Linked DNA regions of Dyadobacter pollutisoli. The protein of the gene in region 1 binds, or shares a complex with, the protein of each later gene. Links are inferred from orthologs where the notes say so. Each region holds a gene or a part of one and is shown on either strand. Other genes may lie near its edges. The genes, in order: tsaD, tsaB and tsaE.

The links.
Region 2: the proteins of tsaD (region 1) and tsaB are in contact, whole or in part, in a solved structure (PDB 4WQ4), measured with the Escherichia coli proteins. The link is inferred for Dyadobacter pollutisoli from one-to-one orthologs.
Region 3: the proteins of tsaD (region 1) and tsaE are in contact, whole or in part, in a crystal structure (PDB 6N9A), measured with the Thermotoga maritima proteins. The link is inferred for Dyadobacter pollutisoli from one-to-one orthologs. Residues at the interface, in WP_004082750.1 of Thermotoga maritima: Cys10, Asp11, Arg49, His50, Leu82, Gly84, Gly135, Gly136, Glu154, Thr155, Leu156, Asp157, Asp158, Ser159, Glu162, Asp165, Lys166, Arg169, Leu170, Tyr175, Lys213, Thr214, Leu217, Tyr218, Gln221, Arg222, Asn324; in WP_004082108.1 of Thermotoga maritima: Leu37, Gly38, Lys46, Lys57, Val59, Lys60, Ser61, Thr63, Phe64, Thr65, Leu66, Met67, Val69, Pro71, Tyr82, Arg83, Leu84, Asp86, Asp88, Phe89, Asp93, Ile128, Asp130, Glu131, Arg134.

Annotation. Positions count from the first base shown.
Region 1 is NZ_CP112998.1:4,949,965-4,956,160, reverse strand. What follows is about bases 1,615-4,421. They hold tsaD (tRNA (adenosine(37)-N6)-threonylcarbamoyltransferase complex transferase subunit TsaD), read right to left. Parts: upstream 3,614-4,421; coding sequence 2,615-3,613; downstream 1,615-2,614. Other genes in these bases: ON006_RS20175 (translocation/assembly module TamB domain-containing protein), read left to right, coding at 3,682-4,421; ON006_RS20185 (T9SS type A sorting domain-containing protein), read right to left, coding at 1,615-2,545. Outside these bases: ON006_RS20190 (IPT/TIG domain-containing protein), read right to left, coding at 1-950; more of ON006_RS20185, read right to left, coding at 947-1,614; more of ON006_RS20175, read left to right, coding at 4,422-6,196.
Region 2 is NZ_CP112998.1:6,155,599-6,161,952, reverse strand. What follows is about bases 1,227-4,191. They hold tsaB (tRNA (adenosine(37)-N6)-threonylcarbamoyltransferase complex dimerization subunit type 1 TsaB), read left to right. Parts: upstream 1,227-2,345; coding sequence 2,346-3,038; downstream 3,039-4,191. Other genes in these bases: rnhB (ribonuclease HII), read right to left, coding at 3,609-4,191; ON006_RS25340 (DUF2480 family protein), read left to right, coding at 3,115-3,651; ON006_RS25350 (S41 family peptidase), read left to right, coding at 1,227-2,306. Also shown: rpmH (50S ribosomal protein L34), read left to right, coding at 1-132; ON006_RS25355 (ribonuclease P protein component), read left to right, coding at 204-647; more of ON006_RS25350, read left to right, coding at 654-1,226; more of rnhB, read right to left, coding at 4,192-4,238; ON006_RS25330 (VWA domain-containing protein), read right to left, coding at 4,238-5,260; ON006_RS25325 (hypothetical protein), read right to left, coding at 5,270-6,190; ON006_RS25320 (DUF58 domain-containing protein), read right to left, coding at 6,192-6,354. UniProt on the Escherichia coli protein: Required for the formation of a threonylcarbamoyl group on adenosine at position 37 (t(6)A37) in tRNAs that read codons beginning with adenine.
Region 3 is NZ_CP112998.1:4,579,250-4,585,549, forward strand. What follows is about bases 1,120-4,030. They hold tsaE (tRNA (adenosine(37)-N6)-threonylcarbamoyltransferase complex ATPase subunit type 1 TsaE), read right to left. Parts: upstream 2,836-4,030; coding sequence 2,404-2,835; downstream 1,120-2,403. Other genes in these bases: ON006_RS18765 (alanine dehydrogenase), read right to left, coding at 1,127-2,353; ON006_RS18775 (Gfo/Idh/MocA family protein), read right to left, coding at 2,967-4,030. In the rest of the region: ON006_RS18755 (hypothetical protein), read right to left, coding at 1-427; ON006_RS18760 (hypothetical protein), read right to left, coding at 584-988; more of ON006_RS18775, read right to left, coding at 4,031-4,250; ON006_RS18780 (heparinase II/III domain-containing protein), read left to right, coding at 4,402-6,300. UniProt on the Escherichia coli protein: Required for the formation of a threonylcarbamoyl group on adenosine at position 37 (t(6)A37) in tRNAs that read codons beginning with adenine.

The DNA.
Region 1 (6,196 bases):
TCCGCTACAAAAGCATTGCCTGTTTCATCAAAAGTCAGGTGTGCCGGAAAGTAAAATTTGGCCTCCCGAAGTTTCCCATCGGCATGTCCCGGGGTGCTTCCCGCAAAAGTGGTCACCTGCCCGTTCGCGGAGATTTTTCTTATCACCCCATTTTCTGTGTCGCAAACCCATAATGTGCCTGATTTGTCAATTTTTACACCATAGGGTCTCTTAAACTGTGCAGTTGCCAGGTCTCCATCTAAAAGCCCTTCACGTTCAGGACTGCCCGTGATGGTAGTTAAAGTGCCATCGGTCGCTATTTTTCTGATTGCGTTATTTTGATGGTCTGCCACATATATGATACCGTCCGGGCCAACGTCCACGCCGATTGGAAATTTCATAAGTGCCTGGTCACCTTTGCCGTCTTTGAAACCGGAATGCGGGGTACCTACAATGGTTGAAGTGGTTCCGTCAGCTTCTATTTTACGGACCATGCAATTGCCCAGATCGGCGACATACAGAAGTCCCTTGTCGTAAACAATGTTGTAAGGCCCCTCAAATTTAACCGTTTGGGGAGCGCCGTCAGCGTATCCTTTTGTGCCGCCAGCGAAGAAGCTGGTGGTCGCAACATACTGGTAACGAAATTTCTCAGCGGACGTAAATGCTTTTCCTTTTACCGTTAAATCTATCGCTCCCAGGCCGCATTTGTCGGGAACAACAGCTGCTATCTCGCTGTCCCTGACAGATTGAATGGTGGCAGAAAGGCCATTGATTTTAACAGAAATATCTGACACGACCGTGCCAAAGTTTTTACCCTGAATCTTTATCAATGTTCCTTTGCCGCCACTTAATGGGCTGAATCCTTGCAGTTCCGCGATTGGGTCGGGAGTTTTCACAGGATTGTCGCTGCTACATGCCAGCCAGGAAGCAGATATCGCGAGAATCAATGTAAAAATGATACTGGTCCTCATGGATTTACCAGAAATTTGGTTGCTAAATGTAACGACTGAGACTCCACTTTGAGCATATAGATACCACTTTTCAAGGTCGAAATGTCCAGCTCTGTTTTTCCGTCTTTCGCCTTTCGCTCTTCTTTGATCAACAACTTGCCGGCTATATCCAATACCGAAATAACCACTGCTTGTTGCTGCGCTGGAACTTCAATCTGCATTTTGCTTTGGCTTGGATTAGGATAGGCCTTTAATGAACCGGGCTGTGAGATTTGGGTTGAAGTGACAATCTCTTTGGGGAATGTAAGCTCCCAGATCTGACCTCTTCCTTCCAGGACATAGAGCTTGCTATCGACAATTTTCGCGTCCGTTGGCTCCCAGAAATCCATCGCGATACGATGGGCATGGAGAGTGTAGTCATCCCCGGCTGCATTCTTTTTCAAATCCAGCATGAGCAGGTCACGACCTGAATCTTGCATAGGGCCGTAGGATGCGGTTCCTTCCTGAAAGTTTAATACAAAACCTTTTCCTTTATATTCTCCTCCCAAACCTTCTTTCGTGTCAAATACAAGCCCCAATGGAGAACGATGTGCTGTAAAAGTACTGATCGTTTTTCCGTTCTCACTGGCGTCCATGATCTTTCCAGTCACCGCGTCTCTGTACATGTCGGCATCGGGCCCGGCATTTTGAATGGGCTTGCGAAAAGTCAGGTTCTTTGGCTTCGGAGGATATTTGCTGTCATCGTAAAAGGCTCCGATCTGGTAGCCGGTGTAAGCATGGTTAAGTAGTTTGTCATCATCCTGCTTGTACCCGGCAAATTGCATAGGCGTATCGTTACCACCCATTTCCCAGGGAAAGCCGTAATGTGCTCCCGGCCTGATCCAGTTCATTTCCTCAGGATCGTCGCGGTCACCGGAATTTTCTACACTAAAAAGATCACCGTTCGCAGCAAAAGCCAGACTGAATGCATTTCTTACGCCTCTCACATAAATGTAGGGCGCCAGCGCAGAGGAGTCATTTGGTAAAATAAGATTTTCAGTAGATGCAGGAATTTTGAAAATGGCGCTGGTGAGCGCTATCTCACGAAGATTGGGGTAAAGACCATCATTGTCCTTCACTTCGCCGTGGTCTGTCCGGGAGCCGCTGGCGATGAAAATATCCTTCCCATCGGGCGAAAAACAAATGGCGCTGAATGCGTGATCATACAATGTTTTGGAAGAAGCATGCTCAGCGGTCCTGAAAATTTCTGTCCATATAAGCTTGTGATCAGCTGTTATTTTTGCCTTTACAGCCTTGCCGTAACCCGAAACTCCTTGTTTGAGCACGACATTGCCCAGCAGGTAGAGGCTACCCTCGTGCAATGCAAGGCCCTGCAAATAGTTAATGGCATGATCTTCCGCAGTAGCAAGCCGCTGAATGGAATAACTTCCGGAAACTTCTGGCTTCAAATGGTACAATTCACCATTCCAGGCGATGGTGTAAAAAGATTTGTCGGACGGGTCGTAAACAATTCTTGTCTGGGTATCGGTATTTTCAATTTTGACAACCGGACGGATGGTCACATCGTTGCGCAAAACTTTCGGCGTTTGACTGCGGCAAGCTTCACCTGTTGTCATCAATAACAATGTACAAATTAAACAGAGGAGGAAGTGCTTCATGCGCGGCGGTAATATTGTGAATACCTTTTAAAATTCCATTCTGGCCAGCGGACTTACGGTTTGATCACAAAAATCGTTTGCTAAAAATTTGTAATGTGCTGCAATGGCGATCATTGCAGCATTGTCTGTGCAATATTCAAAGGCAGGAATGTACACTTTCCAATCCAGTTTTTCGCCTAATTCTATAATTGATTTGCGTAATCCTGAGTTAGCGGAAACACCGCCTGCGATTGCAATTTCTTTGATACCGGTTTCTCTGGATGCTTTTTTGAGTTTTTTTAACAAAATATCAACCAAAGTGTATTGAATGCTGGCACAAATGTCCTCCTTATTCTGAGCGATAAAATCCGGGTTTTCCCTCACCTGTTTTTGTAAAAAATACATAAACGAAGTTTTGATACCACTGAAAGAAAAATCAAGTCCGGGCATCTCAGGCAGCGGAAAAGGATAAGCGGAAGGGTTGCCCAGAGCTGCATATTTATCGATCAATGGTCCGCCGGGGTAGGGTAAGTCCATGAGCTTCGCCGTTTTATCAAACGCTTCTCCCACCGCGTCATCCCTCGTTTCGCCGATGATCTCCATTTCCAGTGGGCTGGTCACTTTCACGATCTGTGTGTGTCCGCCGCTTACGGTCAGACAAAGGAATGGAAACGCAGGCTTGGGATCGTCGATGAAGTGCGCAAGCACGTGGGCCTGCATGTGATTGATCTCGATTAAAGGGATGTCGAGCCCCAGCGCCATGGACTTTGCAAACGACGTGCCAACCAGCAAAGCGCCCAATAAACCCGGTCCTTTGGTAAAAGCAATGGCTTCCAGGTCTTTTTTTGTTACTTTTGCATCATTCAATGCTTTATCTACTACCGGCAGAATATGTTGTTGATGAGCCCGCGAGGCAAGTTCAGGGACAACACCGCCGTATTGTGTGTGAATGAGCTGCGTAGCAACAACATTGGAGCGGATTTTCCCGTTAGTTATTACGGCTGCGGAGGTTTCGTCGCAAGACGATTCAATGGCGAGAATGTTCATATTGATGAAATATTCGCAAAATTAAGCATTAACAATAAGATAAGCAGTATCCCGCTGCGAAGCTATATATGTTAAAATTCCTGAAGGCGTTTGGCAATGGTCTGATTGTGGTTATTATCTTCGCGCTGCTTGCGCTTGGGATCGCCACCATTGCGCTGCAACTTCCTTCAGTCCAGACCTGGGCCGTCCGCCTCGCTACCAGCAACATTTCAGGAAAGCTGGGTTATCCCATTACCATTCAAAAAGTCAATATCAAGTGGTTCGATGTCGTTTCGTTGGAAGGAATTTCCGTGAAGGATACCAGCAGAAAAGACATGATCGACGTTGGCAGGATCGATGTGAATTTGAATGTCAACAACATCATTGAGAATTCTTCAAAGGAAATATACCTCGACGAAGTAAATATTTTCCAGCCTAATGTACACCTGGTGGTCATTCCCGAGTCCGGATCGCTGAACATCGATGGTTTTATTGAAAAGATCAACGAGCTTACCAGGCCCACAATTCCCCGACCGGCCAATGCGCCTGAAAACAATACGCCGTTTATCATTGGGAAATCAAAAGTCATTGACGGCACATTCCGGTACGATGATCCGCGTCGGGCAAGAGACAAAGGTGCCAGGGTTTTCGACTATTCCCATTTTGAACTGAACAAGCTGTATGGCGATCTGAAAAATTTCCTGGTTCAGGGAGATACCATTTCTTTTTTAGCCAAAAACCTGAAAACGGTAGATAAGCAAACAGGCCTGAACATGCACGACCTGGATACCCGGTTTTTGTTCTGTCAAAAAAAGATGGAGCTGAAAGAACTGGACGCCAGGATCGGGAATTCCCACCTGAAAGACGAAGTCATTTTCTATTACAACCGTTCCGGCGAGCTGGGTGATTTTAACCATAAGATCCGGATGAAAGGACATTTGGTCGGTAGTCATGTGGATTCGAGGGATCTTGGGTTATTCTCCGGCTATGTCGACAGGCTGCATGAAACCTGGCGGATTTCGGGTGATTTTAATGGTAAGGTGGACGATTTTATGCTTTCCAATACGGACCTGCATTTTGGAAAAGGAAGCAGGCTGGTTGGAAATATTGGTTTCAAAGGCTTGCCGACCATTGAAGGCGTTCAAATGGATATCAGTCTATCATTGTCCAGGGTCGATCCGGCCGACATTGTTCAATACTATCCTGAATGGGACATGCATCCGACCATGCAAAAATTCGGGCTGACATTGCTGGATGGTACATTCAAGGGAACGTTGGAGGATTTTGCTGTGAATGCTTCCGCGTCTTCGGCGCTGGGAGAGCTGGCTGGCGACCTTGTTTTTCATATCGCGGACCAGAAAACGACAACCTATTCCGGCGAGGTCAAAACATCTGCATTTGAACTGGGTAAGCTTATTGATAATGAAGAAACATGGCAACAGCTTGATTTTGACGGAAAAATATACGGGAAGGGTTTAGAGCTCCAATATGCTTCCACTGATTTGAATGCGCTGGTTGGTAAAATAGGTTTCCGACACTACGATTATCGTAATATCCGGCTGAAAGGCAATTTACAAAATCAGTATTTCAATGGGCATGTTAGCACGAGGGACAGCAATTTTGTGGTAGATCTGGAAGGAGAATTTGACCTTTCCAAGCCTAAAAATTCATTTGATCTTCAGGGGGTCATTGAAAAGGCAAACTTGAAAGAGCTTGGCTATACCGAAGACCAGATCACACTGCGGACCCAATTGAATGTGAATGTGACCGGAAACACGGTCGATGAGCTGACGGGCGATGCCAAGTTGTTGAATACCTACCTGTTGATGACTAATAAAGAACGTAACCTGGTCATTGATACGCTGGTGTTTTCGTCAAGGCAGCAGCTGGACAGGCGTAGTCTGCATCTTGAAAGTGAGTTTTTGTCCGCAAAGTTGGAAGGTAACTTTCTCCCGACCCAAACCTGGAAAGATGTCAGTCGCGTACTGGAAGAGTATAAGCTGTATTTCTTCGAGAATGCTGCGAACCGTACTGAGTATTATGCCAAAAAGCCGATACAGTCGATTCAAAACCGATATCAGATTGACTATGAAGTTCAGACGAGGAATCTGTCCCGATTTCTCGCGTTCCTGAGCCCGGATATTTACGTGTCCAGAGGCGCCCGCGCTGAGGGTGTTTTTAAAATGGACAATACCGCATTTTTGACTTTAAATGCGATTTCCGACACGGTGCGCTATGGTACCAATCAGTTTGTCAACTCTGAGGTGGATGTGACGACTTCAAAATTTGTCAACAGTGCCGAAGTACTGGCGTCGATATTGGTCACTTCTGATCAGCAGCAAATGAGTGTGCTGGTACCGACTGAAAAACTCGAATTGGAAGGTACGTGGGACGTGGACCACATTGATTTTAACGGTGCTGTGCATCAGGTCAAAAGTACTAATATGGCGAACCTGGCAGGAGAGATCCGGTTCTTGCCTGCCGGGCTGGACATTGGCTTTAAAAACTCAAAACTGAATTTGCTGGACGAGGAATGGAACGTGCCGTCCGAAAGCCTGATATCTATTGTCGGCAAGAACATTACCATGTCGAATGTGGGGCTGG
Region 2 (6,354 bases), 1.2 Mb from region 1 along the record:
CGCAAGAGGAGAAATAAGCACGGTTTCCGTGAAAGAATGTCCACGGCAAACGGGCGTAAAGTAGTTGCCGGTCGTCGTAAAAAAGGCCGTTGGAAACTAACGGTTTCAGACGAAAAACGTCATAAGCAATAATCAGTGTTTGAAAGTTTGAGTAGGGGACGCCTAGTCTTTTCATAGTCTGACAAGTTCGATAATTCTCAAACTTGTCAGACACTTTTTTCTACAAGAACTTGAAACAAACATTTGGTAAAAAGGAACGTTTGTGTAGCCCCCGACTTATCGGAAGGCTTTTTCAGAGAGGTAGTGCGGAGATTCATACGTTCTACCTTTTTCCTTTTAGAGTGCTGTATATCTACGACATACAGTCACCTCCCCCACTTCCGCAGGTGCTATTTTCCATTTCCAAGAAGCAGTTCAAACGAGCCGTTGACCGGAATCTGGTACGTCGCCGTTGTCGGGAATCCTACCGGCTCAATAAAGCATCCCTGCTTGCATTACCCACGGAATCAAGACCTTCATACATTGCTTTTTTGTATCTTGCAAAAGAAATAACATCTTACGACGTTATTGAAACGGCTATGAAACAATCGCTCAAAAGACTTGAAAGATTGCCTGCGGCCCATCCGAAAAATCAATCTAATTCCTGAACATAGATGAAAAAGTATCTTCGCTCGATCTGGTTGACCATACCAGTTATTGCAGGTCTTGCATTTGTTTCTTTCCGGCAGGACGACCGCCTCTTCGAAATTGCCCGTAACCTCGATATATACGCCACACTGTTCAAGGAATTGAATGCTTATTATGTCGACGAAATCAATCCTAATCAACTGATTAAGACGAGTATCGATAACATGCTGCGGTCACTTGATCCTTACACCGTTTACTATGCGGAGGATGATATTGAGGATTATATGACTATGACTACCGGCAAATACAATGGTATCGGTGCGATGGTCAACTCAGCGGACGGGAAGCATACGGTGATGATGGTGTATGAAGATACGCCAGCTCAGAAAGCGGGATTACAGCTTGGCGATGAAATCACAAAGATTAATGGAATAGATCTTTCGACGAGAGAGGATTTTGATACCGGAAAATTATTAAAAGGCCAGACCCAAACCAGCGTTACCCTGACTGTAAAACGTTACGGAATCACGAAACCACTCGAAATTTCGCTTAACCGGGACATCGTAAAAGTGACCAATGTTCCTTACTACGGCATGATCAGTGAAGATGTGGGGTACATTGATTTGAAAGATTTTACCGCAACAGCATCCCGTGAAGTTCGCAATGCATTTCAGGAGCTAAAAGGAAAAGGCATGAAATACGTGGTACTCGATCTTCGAGATAATCCGGGTGGACTGCTGAACATGGCCATTGAAATATCAAATATATTTATTCCAAAAGGTCAGGAAATTGTTTCTACCAAAGGCAAAGTGAGCGAGTGGAATAAAACTTACACAGCCTACAATCCTGCATTGGATACTGAAATTCCCGTTGTAGTGCTTACCAACAATCGCAGTGCTTCTGCTGCTGAGATCGTTTCGGGAGTTATTCAGGACTATGACCGCGGCGTGCTGATTGGTCAGCGTACTTACGGAAAAGGTCTTGTGCAAACTACCCGCGATCTTTCATTCAACACCAAAATGAAGATCACAACGGCTAAATACTACATTCCCAGCGGCCGGTGTATTCAGGCGATTGATTACAGCCACCGTAATGATGACGGCAGCGTAGGTAAAATTGCTGATTCATTAATGACCGAATTCAAAACCAGTAATGGACGCTCAGTATTTGATGGAGGCGGTATTTTACCTGATATCCTGACTGAAAAAGAGACCTATTCACCATTAGCTACGTCTTTGGGCCGCAACCGTCTGTTCTTCGACTATGCGGTGAAATATCATTTTGAGCACCCTACCATTAAGCCCGCAAAGGAGTTTCATTTGACTGACGCTGAATATGCTGCATTCGTGAAATGGCTTGGTGATAAAGAGTACGACTACACCACGCAAGTTGAAAGGGACCTTAATAATCTGGAAGCTTCTGCTAAAAAAGAGAAATCGCTGGAAGTGATTGAAGATCAACTGAAAGCATTAAAATCGAAGCTTACGCATAGCAAGGACAACGATTTGCAGATTTTCAAACCGGAAATTAAACAAGTAGTGGAAGAGGAAATTATCAAACACTACTACCTTGAAAAAGGTATGCGAGAGGCATCCTTCAATGAAGATGCGGAGGTTAAAGCTGCTCTCGCACTCTTTAAAGACTCTGCCCGCTACAACGAAATCCTGAAAAAGAAATAATACATTCCGCCCGTCACTAACCTGGCGGGCTTCGCTTTTATGCTCTTATTAAGTATTGATACTTCGATCCGCGGATGCTCTGTGGCGCTTCACGGAGATACCGGATTACTCGCATCCTACGATCTTTATACCGACAAATCATCGTCCGCGATGCTGACAACACTTATAAAAAATGTTGTCCAGAACGCCAGTTACAGCTTATCCGACCTGGACGCGATCTCGATTGCGAAAGGCCCGGGCTCGTATACAGGTCTGCGGGTAGGCGTATCCACGGCCAAAGGTCTTTGCTATGCATTGGAAAAACCATTGATCGCCATTAATACGCTGGAAGCAATGTCATTACAGCTCTCTCCCTTCTTTCGGGGGCATTTGCTCTGCCCAATGATTGACGCGCGGAGAATGGAAGTGTACACGGCTGTATTTAATGATCAGAATCAATTTGTGGAGCCAACACGAGCGGTTATTATGGATGCTGATTCTTTCCGGGATTTATTGAAAGAACATAAAGTCGTTTTTTTCGGAGACGGAGCAGCTAAATGTAAGCCATTACTTTACGATCATCCCAATGCTGTATTTCCAGAACAGGAAGTCCGGCCGTCGGCCAAAACAATAGGAAGCCTGGCGGTTAATGCATTTGAAAATGCTCAATTTGAAGATGTGGCTACATTTGAACCCTATTATTTAAAGGATTTCATGTCTCCTGCTCTCAAAAAGATGAAAGTAAATATTTAAGAAACATGATTTTCAGGCTGCGGACAAACAATCTCTTCCATTTTGGTGTTAACAATTTGAAAAACAAAAGTTAAAGATGGAAACAGAGGAAATTGTAAACCGGGTTGCAGGCAGTGGCATTATCTCATTGGATCTGGAAGAATTATATCACCCCGGCGAGCGCATACTTTACGATATCAAAGACAATCTCTGGCAAGGTATGATCCTCCGGGAAAAGGATTTCCGGGAATTTCTTAAAGGGCATGATTGGGCCCAATATCAGGGAAAAAACATTGCCATTATCTGCTCCGAAGACGCCATAGTTCCTACCTGGGCCTATATGTTGATTGCGGTTCAGCTTGAACCATTTGCTAATACGATTGTTTTCGGAGATTTGAATGCATTGGAAGACAAGCTCTTCGCAAACGCAATTCACCAAATTGATCCAGAGGAATACCGCGGAAAAAGAGTGGTGGTAAAGGGCTGCAGCAAAGTCGATGTGCCTGTATCTGCGTATGTAGAGATCAGCAGGATATTAAAGCCTGTGGTGCAAAGCCTGATGTTCGGCGAACCTTGCAGTACTGTTCCTCTTTATAAAAAACCTAAATCTTCCGTCGCTTCCTCAGCCGACTGATCCGAATCTTCTTTCAACAATTTGAATGTCATGCGGTGATACGGGCATGGTCCGTGCAGGCCTATGGCTTTGCGGTGGTGGATCGTGGGATAACCTACATTATGCTCCCAACCGTAATGCGGAAAATGTACTGACAGGTTGGACATCAATTCATCACGGTAATTCTTGGCCAGTACAGACGCCGCCGCAATGGAAAGATAATGTGCGTCGCCTTTGATGATGCAGGTATGCGGGATCATCGGGTATGGTGTAAACCGGTTTCCATCTACTAGTAAGTGTTCCGGCTTCGTCCTCAGCTTGTCAACCGCACGGTGCATGGCCAGGAAGCTGGCTTTCAGTATATTAATCTTGTCAATTTCAATGTTATCCACCTCGGCAACTGCCCAGGAAATTGACTCGCGGATTATTTCCTTTTCCAGGTCAAGTCGCTGAACTTTGGTGAGTTGCTTGGAATCATTGAGAAAAGAATGCTTGTAATCTCTTGGTAAAATAACGGCGGCGGCTACAACCGGTCCGGCCAGGCACCCTCTTCCAACCTCATCCAGGCCAGCTTCAACTACATCGATATTGTAATACGCTTTCAGCATTAATCTTCCAGAATGTTCGCCATAAAAGTACTTTTTGTCCCGATCGCCAGCAGCAGGAACAACACTGCCCAGTAAAGATATATTCTGTAAAAGTCGCTCACATCCCGTGACAAAACGTCTCGCGACTTAACTTTTTCCAGCTGGTCTATTTGTTTAAACACCGTTTCAAGAGCGGTATTATCCGTAGCACGAAAATACTTTCCATTGCCCATACCTGCAATATTTTGCAGCTCCCCTTCATCCACCAATGCACCAGCAACGCTAGTGCTATCTGTCCTTGCACCTTTCTTGGCACGGCCCACGGAGATAGTATATACTTTTACGCCAAATGCATTGGCGAGTTGAGCCGAAGTTGTCGGTCCCAGGTTACCCGAGGTGTTGTCCCCGTCGCTGATCAGAATCGCGACTTTGCTCTCTCCCCGAGTTTCTCGCATGCGGTTCACAGCCACGGCCAGTGCACTACCTATTGCAGTTCCGGCAGTGGGGATCATTGCAGGGTTTATTTCATCTAAAAATCCGTAAAGCAGCTCGTAATCCGTAGTAAGCGGGCAAAGGGATACGGCTTCTCCTGCAAAAATGATTAGCCCTATTCTGTCCTGCAAACGTCCTTTAATGAATCGTCTTGCTACCTTTTTCGCAGCTTCCAGCCGATTGGGACTCAGATCTTTCTCCATCATGGAATCCGAAATATCCAACAAAAGCATAATGTCAATCCCCTCCGAATACTGGTCCCTGCGCTCGGAAATCACCTGAGGCCGGGCCAGGGAAACCAGAATGAGGCAAATAGCTGATCCTACAAAAACGGGCTGCACGAAGCGCAAAAGGGTAAGCCAGCTCCGGAAGCCGCTCACCGATGTATATGTAATGGTGAGCCGCTGCTTATGATTTCGGTGAAAAGCATTACGCAGCCAAAACAAAATCGGAATAAACGGAATCAGGTATAAAAAATAAGGGTACACCCATTCGTATGAGCGCAAAGCCTCATAGCCAAACCATTTGAGTGAAAACCATGGATCTGTCATAGCAAATTATCAGGTCAGCTGGGTATCGAGGATGAATCTCCTTTTGGCACGGTAAAGCCGCGTAGCGCCGGTTTTCAGTACTTCCAGATATACATCCATATTTTGGGATTTTCCCTGTCCGTAAACTATGCCATCCATATTTTTCAATGCATCGGCCAGATCGTCATCGGGCATATTGTCCATAATTTCTCGTGTGGTATAGGTTGCAAATGGTTTTTTTTCCAATCGTTCCAAATAATTTTTCCAGACGATGATTGCCTTTTCTGCGTCCTTAATGTTATTTTTTTCCCGGGCATTACGCATCAGCCTGTTGAACGACCGTAAATATTCAAGGTGTCGGCGCTGCAACTTTACAAGCTGCCATTGCTTATAGATATCCTGTCCAAATACCCAATAGATACTTCCTACTACACCAATAATCAATGCTATCGACCCGATCAGCATCGAGAAATTGAATTCCCTGCTCAACGGCAACAGCTCCGTCTCAGCTTGCAAAGTCGTCTTTTGCCCTGAATTCAAAATATTGCTTTTGATCAAAAAGACAGAATCCGGTGCGGTAAATACAGCTGTACAATCCTTTTTTTGAAAAACATAAACCGGCATACGAAGCGACTGTATTTGAGAAACATCAAAGGATACAAGCTGGTAAACTGCACTATCCAGCGTTCCCCTGCCGTCGGTTACCGAAGAGAAACTCTTTTGGGATATTATTTCAAATGGTGAAAAATTGTAAGAAGAATCGGGAAAGAAAACCTCCACTTCGGGCTTATGGCGTGCAATGAGTGAAAAATAGACCGGTTTTCCCACTTCTACGCTATCGGAAAGGAAGATGCCCACAGGCTTGATCCGCTGGCCAGACGCGGTAAAAATGCCCAACGTAAAAAAGCAGATCAGGCATCCCGAAAAACAACGAAAAGCTATTTTATCCATTTCACGACTGGGCAGTACTTTTGGTATAACGCCTTACCTTAAACAAATGGATAAGTGCAGGAACATAGTCTTCCTGCGTATTGATCGAAATGTAATCAGCCCGGTTTTGATGGCAGAGCCTCTGCAATTCTGTGCTTCTTACGCCAAAGCGGTTTGCCATTTCT
Region 3 (6,300 bases), 370 kb from region 1 along the record:
ATTTTTCCCGAATCTGGAACAAAACCCAAAAGCCGATCAGACCGCTGATAATGAAACCCACGATTTGAAATTGGATCAGGTTACTTACCAAGCCGACCAGTACTGCATAATACAACAGGTTCCAGCCAGCTCTCTTACGTGCTTTCAATGGAGTGAAGGCCATCAGGTACATGATCAATGTGATCACACCCAGGGCAACGCCCACGTAAAAAGTAGCTCCCAGGCCCGCAGCAGCTCCGCCCATTCCAAAGATCGCTCCACCCAAACCGAATGCGGTAAGCAAGGCAAAAATACCAAGGACAGAAAAGAACAGCATAATGTATGGGCCGTACTTCACTAAAAACTCCTTCACTTCCTCAGAGAAGGGGGGAAACTTTTGAAGAAAAATGGGTTCCAGTTCTTTTTCAAGAAGTAGTTTTGATTCCATAAAGAGGGATGTTTAAGCTGAAAGTCAATTATTTATTTGATAAATCTAAAAATAATTTTTTGATTCAGACGTCAAATTTTCTCCCTCCTGCCCGATTTGTTTATTAATCGGTTCTCCTCCCCTTTTTAGTCTGGGAAATTATGCTCTTTCGGCCGATTAATCCTCTGGATATGGGACAAATACAAACCCCGAGAAATCGCCCAGCAGCGCAAAAAGGCAGCAGAATTCGTCCGGATTTTTGTAGTTCTCGGTGAATAACAAAACCGATTCTTCACCAATGAGCTTGCGGTCCACAAACTCCTGCATATAAGATGCCCGATAAGAATAAAGGTTCGTCAATTCCGTCCTATCAATCAGCATCGCACCAAGTTCCAGGTCGTTATTAGTCACGACAAAAATCGGGTTTTCTGAAAATCCCCTTTTTCTGATCTGGTACGACGCTTCTTTCAGCTGGTCAGCAACTTTGATAAAATCCTGCGATATGTAACCCATCAGCTTTTGATTCAATTCCGGAGAATTGGCATCATCCATCAAGGTATTTTCATTACTATTATTAATCATATACTTCGGCCTTCGGCAGTCAGCCATCGGCTATTTATTTTAGTTTTTTGGTCAAAATATCAATGATAGTCAATCAATGATCGGCGTTCAGTATCGCAAAAAAGCCGACTGCCGATAGCCGATAGCCGACTGCCCCAATCACATTCTCGCCGCAAGCAGCAACGTCAGATCCTTGTACCGCATATTAAAGCTACGTGCGATGTGCGAATTGGTGAGCGTGCCTTTGTGACAATACACTCCCTTCATAAACCACCGATTCGCGTAAATCATTTCCTCAATACCTCCAATTGTTCCTGTTTGTAATAAAAACGGCAAAAATACATTGCTCAGGGCAGTACTGGCCGTGTGCGCAACCCTCGAAGGAATGTTGGGAACACAATAGTGGATCACATCATTGTATTTGAATGTCGGGTTCTTGTGGGAAGTCATCCTCGAAGTTTCAAACGATCCTCCCTGATCGATACTTACATCAATGATCACAGAACCCGGCTTCATTTTTGACACCATTTCACGCGTTACCACCAATGGACTGATCCCGTTTTCGGCACGCATCGTGCCTATGACCACGTCAGCCCTTGCAATAGCCTCGGCCAATGTGTCGGAATCGATAATAGAAGTATATAAATTCTGCCCGATCGAATATTTAAGCCTCTGCAAACGGTAAATATGTTTGTCAAAAACTTTAATGTCAGCACCGACGCTGATTGCCGCGCGGGTTGCGTACTCCGCAACAGTACCAGCACCGAGAATGACGATTTTCGTTGGCGGTACACCGGTGATCCCTCCGAGGATAATGCCTCGTCCGCCATTGGGTGTCGACAAATATTCGGCGGCGATCAATAACACGGTACTCCCGGCGATTTCGCCCATAGCCCTAATAATGGGCTTTCCTCCTACCTTGTCCTCGATCAGCTCGTAACCTATACCAGTAATTTTATGCTCATTCAGTTTTTCAAAATATTGCTTTTCCAATGCTGGCAAATTCAATGCCGAGATCAGGGTCGTACCAGACTTAATGTAGCTAAATTCCTCTTCGACCAGCGGTTCCACTTTGAGAATTAAATTGGCCTGATAAACCTCCTTGGCACTCTGGACTATTTTTGCACCCGCCTCGCTGTATTCATGATCAGAAAGGTTAGAGCCTTTTCCCGCATCCTTTTCCACCCATACCTCATGCCCGTTCCTGACCAGGATACCTACCGCGTCCGGGGTGAGGGCAATGCGGTTTTCCTGCAAAGAAACCTCCCTCGGCAAGCCTATATGCAACGAATTTTGATCTTTTTTAACAGCCAGTAACGATTCTTGCGGATATAGTACCGATTGCTTGGCCAGCTCTTCGAAACCGGTAATCTGAGGTTGCGCCATGGAATAGCAAAAAAATGAAAGTGAAAACGTAATTAACTGCCAGTAACCTCTTATACCTTTTTTACTTCTAATATTCTCATACCACTTTCGTCGGCCGATAAATGCAGCATCAAATACTGCATTGGCCACAAGGACTCAATTTTTCCCGGCCACTCCACAAAACAAAAGCTACCTGAATCAAAATATTCTTCCACTCCCATATCCAGCGCTTCGGCCTCATCCTTAATCCTGTAAAAATCAAAGTGATAGATTACTTCTCTATCCGATTCATACTCATTGACCAGCGAAAAAGTGGGACTCTGAACATGGGTTGTGACGCCCAAATGTCGGCAAAGCGCTTTGATCAGTGTTGTTTTCCCGGCCCCCATGTGCCCTTCAAACAACCAAACCGGCCTGTCTTTACCAATTTGGAGCAGTTGAGACGAAACCGCTTGCAGCTCATCCAGCTCTTTAAAATGTATGGTGGTAGGCTCTGCGATCATGTTACAAAAATACACAATTTGGAAAAACTCACTGCAATTTTATCCATTCGCTCTCCCTGTCCCGGCGTTAAAAAATAAAACCGGAAGCCTGTATGAAGCTCCCGGTTTCTATCGATCAGTGAATCAGCGCACTACACTTTCCATTCTTTACGCATCTCGCGACCGAGCAGTTTATTTGCCTCTTTATCGTCAAATTTCTCCTTCTCCGCGTCCCATTTGAGTGAGCGCTGCAACTGGTAGGTAATGTTACCAATATTGCAAACCGACGCCGTCCGATGCCCTGTTTCCACATCACAAATGGGCGGTTTCCTTGTCTTTATCGCGTTTAAAAAATCTTTATAATGATTCGTACTGACATACACCTTATAATCCCCTTCCTGAAAAACCTTGTCTTTCAATGGTTCGGGAGTGGTACGCAACTCGCCTCGTGCCACAAAAACTTCTCCATCTGATCCCACAAAATGGCAATGCGGTTTCCCTTCCATCGGCCGGTGAATGACCTCTACGCCGTTGGCATATTTGTAAACCAATCCCTTCCCCGGTTCCGAATAAATGAGTTCCGTTGGGCCGCTGCTGTCCATACCCAGGCCCCACTGGGCGATATCGAACATATGTGCACCCCAGTCAGTCATTCCGCCCCCGCCAAACTCCGTATAATCGCGCCACTTTGGCCAGAATGTGGCATCCATAGCTGGTGCCAGCACATTGTTATAGGGCCGGCTCGTGACATTAGGTCCCATCCACATATCCCAGTTTAACCCGGAAGGAGCAGCTTCCTGCTGCAAGTCCCATACTTTCGGTGGCCCACCCACATTCACATATACTTTTTGAATCTTACCAATAGCACCGCTACGTACCAGCTGCACAGCCTGTGTGAATTCTTTGGATGAACGCTGCATACTTCCCGTCTGAAAAACGCGATTATTTTTCCGGGTAGCATCCACCATTGCTCGTCCTTCCTTTACGGTCAGCGATAACGGCTTTTCGCAGTAAATGTCTTTACCCGCCTGCGCCGCTCTAACTGCCATCGCAGCATGCCAGTGATCGGGCGATGCGATTACGACGGCATCAATGTCTTTTCGCGAAAGCAGCTCGCGGAAATCAGTGATCCCTACTGCGGATTTATAATTATTTTGGCCCAGCTTTTCGGCATACCATTTGTTTGTGACATTCAAAAATGAGTCCAGTTTGACGGCATATACATCCGAAGCAGCTACGATCTGGGTTTCCATAGTATCCAGGAAACGATTGCGCAACCCGCTGCTCTGACGGCCGCATCCGATAAAACCCAGAGCAACCTTGTCACTCGGCGCAGTATAACCTTTACCCAAAACATGCCTTGGAACAATCATAAAAGAAGAAACGACCGCTCCTGCTTTCAGGAAATCCCGACGTTGCATACGTTCAACATTCATATAATTTGAAAGAAAAGTCCAACAAAATTTTAACAAAAAAGATGAAAACTCATGTTTCTACTGAATTAGATCGTATATCTGCATTCTCGTTTCTAATTACCATGCAAACCTTGTAAGCTGGTGATTTTAAATGCTCCTAAACACTTAAAATATGCTACGAATTTCACTGTTTCTGTCCGTCATTTTCATCGGCAGTGCTGCTGCTCAGGTCACACAGCGTAATATTTTGTCCAAACAGTATTCTCCGGAAACCATCGCGCAGGCTTTGGTCCCAAGGGAAAACTGGGCACCCTACCCCAAAACGCCCGAAGAATGGAAAAAGCAGGTCGATCAAAAAGACTTGGACGCTATCATTCAGAGCGGCGAAGAGGCGCTGGCTAAGCCGATACCCGCCGTTACGGCTTCGTTGCTGCTTGATTACGTCCGTAGCGGTGACCGAGAAAGGCACAGTACCGCCTCTTTTGGGCGAAGAAACCAGCTGATGAGCCTGATTTTGGCTGAAAGTATCGAAGGAAAAGGCAGGTTCACCGAAGCAATCGTCAATCTGGTCTGGGCGATTTGTGAGGAAACTTATTGGGGCGTACCGGCGCATTTGGGCGTTCAAAAAGCAAAGAATGGCCTGCCCGACGCAGAAGATCCCACGGTAGATCTGTTTACAGCTGAAACCGCCGGCGTACTCGCATTGACGGACTATTTTATTGGCGAACAGCTCGACAAGATTTCCCCACTCATTCGCCGCAGGATTTATCAGGAAACTACTAGAAAGGTTTTCGAACCCATCAAACAAACCAACCGATACGGATACCTGAGCAAGACGAGCCCTGTCAACAACTGGAATCCGTGGATCGTTTCCAACCTGCTCATTGCGGATCTTTTATTGGAACAGGATAGCAAGAAAAGAATCGACTACGCCTACAATTATATGGTATTCCTTGATTCCTATTTCAACAGCCTGGGCGATGATGGCGGCTGCGACGAAGGTCCCAGTTACTGGTTCGCAGCAGGGGCCAGTGCTTACGACTGTCTTGAAATTCTGGAAAAAGCGACGAATGGCAAGGTTAATGTATACAAAGACCCGCTCATTCAGAAAATGGCAGCCTATGTTTATAAGGTTCACATTGCAGATGATTACTTCGTCAATTTTGCAGACGCTGATCCCAAGTTGAAACCTGACGGATTGATGCTGTACCGGTTTGGTAAAGCTGTGGGAGATCCCGATCTGGTGTCTTTTGGAGAATGGGCATATGAAAAATTCGGCAGCGGAATAGGCAACGGTGGATTTCACAGACCTAGAAAAGTCGAAAATTTATTGACCATTAAAAAGATCACAGGCGAACCAAAAAAACAATTTGACCCTGTCAAAAATGCATGGTTGTCAGACATTGAAGTCATGACCGCCCGATCTTCCAATGGTCTGTACCTGGCTACACATGCTGGCCACAATGCTGAAAGTCACAATCATAATGATGTTGGTGATTTCATTGTCTATGCTGACGGTGAGCCCATTATCATTGATGCGGGACGGGGAAATTATACGGCACGCACGTTTTCATCTAAGCGTTATGAGCTTTGGTTTACGCAGTCGCAGTACCATAATTTGCCCATTATCAATGATTATGGTCAATCGGCAGGGCGGAATTTTAATGCAAAAAATGTAAAAAGCATTGCTACTGATAAAGAAGTTTCATTGGCTATGGACATTGCACCTTCATATCCCAAGGAAGCGGGCATTATCTCCTGGAACAGGCTCGTGAAGCTTAGCAAACCCAAAAACCTGATCGAAATCTCGGATGATTATGCATTGAACCAGGCACCGGATTCATTGAAACAGATATTCATGACGATTTGCGATGTAAACCTCGAAACACCTGGAAAAATCATTTTTACTTCTGCCGGTAAAAAAACGGTCTCACTCACTTATGATCCTAAACTCTGGGTTGTAACCAAAGAATTTCCGTCGACCGAAGGCATGGAGTACAACAGTTTCAAAACCAAGTGGGACAGCCACCCGGTACAGAGAATTGTTCTACGCAGTAAAGCATTAAAACAG